DNA from 3 places in the Parabacteroides caeci genome. Region 1 is predicted to be linked to each of the others. Evidence: riboswitches for the same ligand, from Rfam matches in the RefSeq annotation. Region 1 holds a riboswitch; each other region holds the start of a gene.
What was found. Region 1 has a riboswitch for cobalamin ahead of NBH15_RS05915 (TonB-dependent receptor plug domain-containing protein). Riboswitches for the same ligand answer to the same signal wherever they lie in the genome.

Region 1 (2,273 bases):
TTACCTCCTGAGTATTTATTACTTACATCACGGTATTTGCTGAAAGAGTAATTATACTTAGCATGTGCCTGCAAAGATAAATTGTCCGTTAATTTGTTGGAATACTGCAACTGGGTAAAGAAATTATTGTTCCACAAGCGTTCCCGGTTACTGCTGCTATATAATATCACCGAACCGGGGAGTCCGCGTTCGGAATCGTAATAATAGACCTTACCGGTCAATGCTCCCGCCTTACCCAAGTCGCCATACAGATTACCTTCCAGGCGAAGTGCCTGAATATCGCTGTTCTTCCTTTTTTCTTCCGTTACAACATCTCCGTTTACCAAAGTAAAAGGGTATTCCCCTTTTGCACTTAGCCAGTCGGCATGCAAAGAAGCGGAAAAGCGGTTACTTATCTTCTGTTCATAACGAAGCATCGGGTTGAACAAACCAAAAGAACCTCCTTTGACTTTCGCCTGAAGATTCATCGGTTTTCCATCGAATACAGGTTTACGTGTCTTCACACTCAACGCCCCTGCCGACGCATACATCCGTGCCGTCTGGAAAATATCATCCGATTGCCCGATCGACAGCGAGATCATCTCCACATTATCCAACGAGAAGCGGCTGATATCCACCTGCCCGCTCTGGGCATCCGTGATCGTTACGCCGTCATAACTGACAGCCGTATGTTGTGCTCCCAGGCTACGGACTGAAACCGTCTTCAGCCCCCCTATCCCACCGTAATCTTTCACGGTAGCACCGGAGAAACGTTTGACTGCCTCCGACAAATCCTGTATGCCGAGCCGTTCGATACCCGAACGGTCCATCACTTGTAAAGGTGTAGCCTCGCGGGTTGTGGAAGGACGCGCCTTTTCCACGACCTCAACACCTTTCAGCTGGTGATAAACAGTCGTATCGATCTGCTGTGCGTGCAGAACAGGCACGCACAGAAATATGCCTGCCAGGCATATAAATACTATAATAAATAATGTACGCATATATCAAGTTCCATCAACACCTTACCCGAGGCATTATATAATAGAATAATGGCAGGTTTTCTGACTTGTTCTCCCATGATCGGCCGCCTTCCCAAGGATCCTAAAATCCTCAGTGGCAACAAGATTTGCCGGGGTTACAGAACTTACAGCTACGGGTACAGTTCCGGATTTGCACCGGATTCCCTATTACTAACGGCCGGCGAAAGCCAGACCGTTACACCATAATCCGGTGACAAAAGTACAAATAATATCAATTACTATGCCTGATAATTTAAAATACTACTTTTGGCAATATAATTTAACAGATCATACCACCATCCCCCAAACCACTCCGCACACAAAATACCAACCCTTATTCTTCAAAAACAGCATAATTTTTCCTCAAATTGTTCCATATCACAAAACAATTGGTTCATTTCAGAATGACTACAAAATTAGTTTAAAGTTTAACTAAATGCAAAAAAGCCAAAAAAGTAATATGTTCGGGTTTCCGACAGGTTGTTTTCGTAATATTGCACGGTTGAAAAAATATATTGACGAGGTTTAAAAAGAATTGTATGGGAGAAACAAAAGGTTATGTTTCGCAGGTTATCGGTCCAGTCGTGGATATTCACTTCGATAATGAAAAAGAAGAGAAAATAGTGCTACCCCGCATTCATGACGCCATGGAGATAACCCGTCCTAATGGGAAAATACTGATCGTGGAAGTTCAGCAGCACATTGGGGAAAACACAGTCCGTACAGTCGCTATGGATACGACAGACGGACTGCAACGAGGAATGGAAGCCGTATCATGCGGTTCGCCCATTACCATGCCGGTCGGCGATCAGGTAAAGGGGCGTTTGATGAACGTGACAGGCGATCCGATCGACGGGATGAAAATGCTGGATAAAAAAGGAGCTCTCCCTATCCATCGTGAGCCGCCGAAGTTTGAAGATCTGACAACTAGCAAAGAGGTGCTCTACACCGGTATCAAGGTGATCGACCTGCTGGAACCCTATTCCAAAGGAGGTAAAATCGGATTGTTCGGTGGCGCCGGAGTCGGAAAGACGGTTCTTATCATGGAACTGATCAATAACATTGCCAAAAAGAATAACGGTTTTTCTGTTTTCGCCGGCGTGGGTGAACGTACCCGTGAAGGTAACGACCTGCTGCGCGAAATGATACAGTCGAATGTAATCCGTTACGGTAATGAATTTAAGGAAAGTATGGAAGCCGGTCACTGGGACCTGTCGAAGATAGACCACGAAGAACTGGCTAAATCGCAGGCGACACTGGTGTTCGGACAGATGA
Region 2 (2,273 bases), on a different contig from region 1:
AAAGAGTCCGGGGTTACTTCAAAATATGCCTCCCCTGTCAGGTAAACATCACGAGACTTTTCTGAAAAATCTTTATTATAGGAAAGAGAAGAACCAGCATTCAGCCAAACCACCGACCCATCGGCCAAAGTTACTTTCGAACGTGATCCCAATGGTACAGAGGTCTGAAAACGAATAATCTCCGAATCCTGTTCATCCGTCAATACACCTGCATAATAAGATAAACCGCCTATAGCCAGCATGATCATTACTGTTGCAACGATTTGTAACCAAGGACGAATAAAGAATATTCTTTTTGAAGAAACCCCCGCCTCTTTAGCCATCAACTCACCAAAATGTTTCTGGAAACCAAGCTCCACCCGGGAAGAAAAATAAGGAACATGGGAGATGGCCCACCAGTCCGACATTTCCGAAAACAACTGCTGATTCTTTTTATCAACCTGCAACCACTGGAAAAGTTCTTTTTTTTCAGTGTCTGACAAATTGCCCAAAAAGTGGCCGATTATCAGTTTACGTATATATTCTGTATCCATAATATTTTCAAATAAATTCATATCTACATAAATAGATACGCCATTTTTCAATAATCCGTTTATACTAAAATGAATTATTTTTGAAAAATATCCAATAATAAGCAGACAACAGGATATAAATTCCCCAATAATACTTTCAACTTAGATAATCCTTGCTTAATTTGTACCCGGACCGTACTGGAAGAAATATTTTTCATCCGGGCTATTTCTTCATAGGTTTTATTATAATAAAGGTGTTGAATAAAAATTTCGCGACACTTCGCAGGCAACTGGTCGATAGCCCTACTTATCAGATCGGTTAACTCTTTATTTTCCAAACAAGCCAAAGGTGAAGATTCTAAACAGATCAATTGCTCATGAACATCAATCACATAGCCGTTTATATCAGAGACCGGCACCTCTTCTAAGCGCTTTTTCCTGTAAAAACTCAAACACTGGTTTTGAACGGCACGTATCAAATAAGCTTTGACGGGATAAACTAATGACGACCGATTATTCCATACATTCAAAAAAACATCATTTACAATCTCTTCTGCTATTTCCGGCTTATATACATACTTTACTGCAATCGCGCACAAATAGGTATAATAGGTCGCATACAATAACTTAAAAGCATTTGTATCTCCCTTATTAATACGTAGTATGGTCTCTCTTTTTACATCCATTAATTTAGATTTAAATAAACCCGCCAACAAACTTAAATATTTTATTTCAATACTCGCACAATCTTTAACCTTTTATTCATCACAAAAATAAAAGCATGAACCACCGACGGAGCTCATCCCGTCAAGCGATCCATGCCTCTTTTCCTAATTATTATGGCAAAATAATTAAAAACAGATCTTAAAAGACGGCAAACAGGGAATGGAACAAGAATAGAAAGACATCAGATGTCTTGTTTTTCTCATCCGGCCTTTCCTCGAAGCCGTCGAAAGAATATGCCTTGCAGGTCTTCTGACTTACTTCCGGTTTGAGCGCCTTCCCATTCAAAGAAGAACAGTGGCACTAGTGTTGCCCAATCCGTTATGAAGCTTACAGCAGCGGGACTGTCCGGGATTTTCACCCGATTCCCTTTTAATCCTTTCCTGCGAATACAGGTCCGGAACAATGCATGTCGCAAATATAATACATTTTTACTAGATTTGTACAAAATCTTTATTTTCTTGTTGGGGTGATTAGAACCTTATCTGCCAATCGCTGATAGTATGTCGCTCTCGGTCGAAACCGATGGCAACTTTCACGACGGGCAACCCGCACAAAGCAAAACGTTCGGGATAATTCCGCAAATCTATCTGGTTCATGGCTGCATCCGCCGTTTTATCGAGCTTTAACTCCACGACATAAAGCGTCGTTTTCGTCCGCATCACCATATCCACACGACCACGGGGGGTACGAACTTCCACATCCACATACATGCCAAGCAAACTGAATATGGTATATAGCAAAGACTGGTAATGCCCTTCATAATCGGTATTATCGCATTTGGGGATCGTGGAAAGGAAAGTCTGCAATAAACAAAGGGCATCGTCCATCCGCTCTCCGGCTATCGCCTCGAAAAGAAGCGCAACCGTTGTAAGACCATCGGCGGTATGTTGGTGAAGATAACCGGGCAACAAACTTTTCATCAGCCCCATACGTACCTCTTTATTGGGAATGTCGAGCGTATAAAGTTCCGTGAGTTCGGAGTAGTCTTTTATCGTGATATAACCGCTTTGATAGAGCAGCGGGGTGATGTCCGTC
Region 3 (2,273 bases), on a different contig from region 1:
CACCGGAAGAGACTGAAACTCTTTATAATGAAACGAATAAAAAGATTGAAGAGATCAGCAGTCACATTTCAGGAGTATTAGTGAGTGCACGTGAGTTGTGCAAGTCGGGGCATCAGAACTGGGAATCTGTCCAGTCGCTTCGCTACCATATGAACCGTCTGAACGGTATCATAGAATCCGTATAGTTTTTGCGATACAATAATCGGGATAGTAATTTTTAAGTTGAGGGTGTAGCAAAAGTTTCTTCTGCTACACCCTTTTTTTATTGTATGATCATCAGTGAGAAATAAGGGAAAGATTTCTCTGCGATGATTTGCCGGTCGGAGGTGTAGTATTCCTTATCCGTTCCTACATTTTCAAAATAATGGAATTGTGTCTGCGGATGCTTGCGGATACATGCATGTACGGCTTCCACGCATTGCGACAGTTTCATAATGACGATCACGTATCCGGCATTTATCTTTTCAGATAATTCTTCCGCGGAAGGAGTGCCGGGAATAACGACGATCTGTTCTTCCTGTTTGACAATGTGCAAGCCGGCCAGTGCTCCGGCAGCGATGAAGGCGGGGATTCCGGCAATACGCTGAACGTCGATTCCCGTCTCTATAAACTTGTCATATATATACTGGATGGAAGAATAGAAGCCGGCATCGCCTTCGGCTACGATAACGATCTGTCTGCCTTCCGCATAGTTTGCGGCGGCTTCGTTGTAGAGGGCGTCGTAGGCTTTCCAGGCTTCCGTGCGGTCTTTGCTCATGGGGAGCATGAAGCAGCGGATGACAGTTTCGTTTATTTCCAGTGCACGTACGATATCGGCGGCACGCGAGAGGATTTCACCCTGCCTGTTACGGGTGGCTGGGCAGTAGATAATATCTGCTTTCTGAAGTTGTCGGAGACCTTTCACTGTGATAAGTTCCGGTTCGCCGGGACCTAATGATACGAAACTGATCGGGTAAGTCATTTTATTCTTGTTTTTATTTGGGGTGCAAATGTGCTGAAAATAGTGCAAAGTTGCAAACTTCTTATTACTTTTGCGATCGAAATAGGTTCTGTAAAACTCCTGTTCATGGAGACAGATTAAAAGGGAACCGGGTGGAAATCCCGGACAGTCCACGCTGCTGTGAAACTTCGTAACATTCCGATAATACCTTTTGCCACTGATCCGTAGGTGATCGGGAAGGCTTTCGGGATGGAAGTAAGTCAGAAGACCTGCCATTTTTAGCATAACAGTTGTCCTCGTGGGTTTGGACAGTTTGTGTCGGATAAAAACAAATATGAATATGAACAAGTATTTAGCAGGTTGTTGCCTGGTTGCATTACTGGCAACGTCGTGTGTATCGAAGGAAAATCGGGAGGAGAAGGAGAGTGTTTCGGCACAGCAGACAGCATCTGCTGATCGTGAGGCGCATATTACGCCGCAATATGCCAAAGGTTTTCAACTGTCCTATGCCGACGGTTATATCCTGATGGATATACAAGATCCCCAGAATGAAGAAAGCACCCGTTTCCAATATGCCTTGGTAGAGCGCGGAACGAAGCCGGAAGGTATCCCTGCGGATTATACGGTTATCGAGATCCCTGTGCGTAGTGCCATTTGCATGACTTCATTGCAGCTATCCAATTTCATCAAGCTAGGGGCGGAAGATAAAGTGGTCGGCATCACCAGTACCCGTCATCTTTTCAACCAGACTGTCAATAAGCAGCTGAAAGAAGGAAAGACAGCCAAGATCGGTATCGAGGGTAATTTTGATAACGAAGTGATCATGAGCATCAATCCTGACTTGATTCTTATTTCTCCTTTCAAACGGGGCGGATATGAGACAATGAAAGATGTCGGTATCCCTTTGGTACCGCACTTGGGATATAAGGAAACGACTCCGCTGGGACAGGCGGAATGGATCAAGTTCGTCGGATTGCTGCTCGGTATGGAGAAAGAGGCGAACGATAAGTTCTCCGCCATAGAAAAACGTTACAATGAACTGAAAGCGCTGACAGCCGAAGGACAGGTGAAGAAACGTCCGATCGTCTTCAGCGGCGAGATACACGGAGGAAACTGGTATGCGGTAGGCGGGAAGAGCTTCCTAGCGCAACTCTTCAAGGATGCCGGTGCCGATTATTTCCTGAAGGACGACGACCGTTCCGGTGGTGTCACGCTCGATTTTGAAACGATATACAACCAGGCTGACGATGCCGATTACTGGCGTATCGTGAACAGTTATCCCGGTACATACAGTTATGAGGCCCTGAAGGAGCAAGACCCGCGTTATGCCGAT

Region 2: it holds a riboswitch for cobalamin, as region 1 does, so the genes downstream of both, NBH15_RS17080 (RNA polymerase sigma-70 factor) here and NBH15_RS05915 (TonB-dependent receptor plug domain-containing protein) in region 1, are expected to answer to the same signal.
Region 3: it holds a riboswitch for cobalamin, as region 1 does, so the genes downstream of both, NBH15_RS18840 (ABC transporter substrate-binding protein) here and NBH15_RS05915 (TonB-dependent receptor plug domain-containing protein) in region 1, are expected to answer to the same signal.

What each region holds. Positions count from the first base shown of each region.
Region 1 covers NZ_JAMOKT010000008.1:55,211-57,483, forward strand. Annotated here, with positions in the region: gene NBH15_RS05915 (TonB-dependent receptor plug domain-containing protein) at 1-980, opposite strand, end outside; cobalamin riboswitch at 1,014-1,219, opposite strand; gene atpD (F0F1 ATP synthase subunit beta) at 1,538-2,273, shown strand, end outside.
Region 2 covers NZ_JAMOKT010000035.1:35,049-37,321, forward strand. Annotated here, with positions in the region: gene NBH15_RS17075 (FecR family protein) at 1-533, opposite strand, end outside; gene NBH15_RS17080 (RNA polymerase sigma-70 factor) at 608-1,225, opposite strand; cobalamin riboswitch at 1,461-1,658, opposite strand; gene NBH15_RS17085 (PD-(D/E)XK nuclease domain-containing ATP-binding protein) at 1,709-2,273, opposite strand, start outside.
Region 3 covers NZ_JAMOKT010000041.1:31,227-33,499, forward strand. Annotated here, with positions in the region: gene NBH15_RS18830 (hypothetical protein) at 1-185, shown strand, start outside; gene cobI (precorrin-2 C(20)-methyltransferase) at 263-961, opposite strand; cobalamin riboswitch at 1,027-1,231, shown strand; gene NBH15_RS18840 (ABC transporter substrate-binding protein) at 1,281-2,273, shown strand, end outside.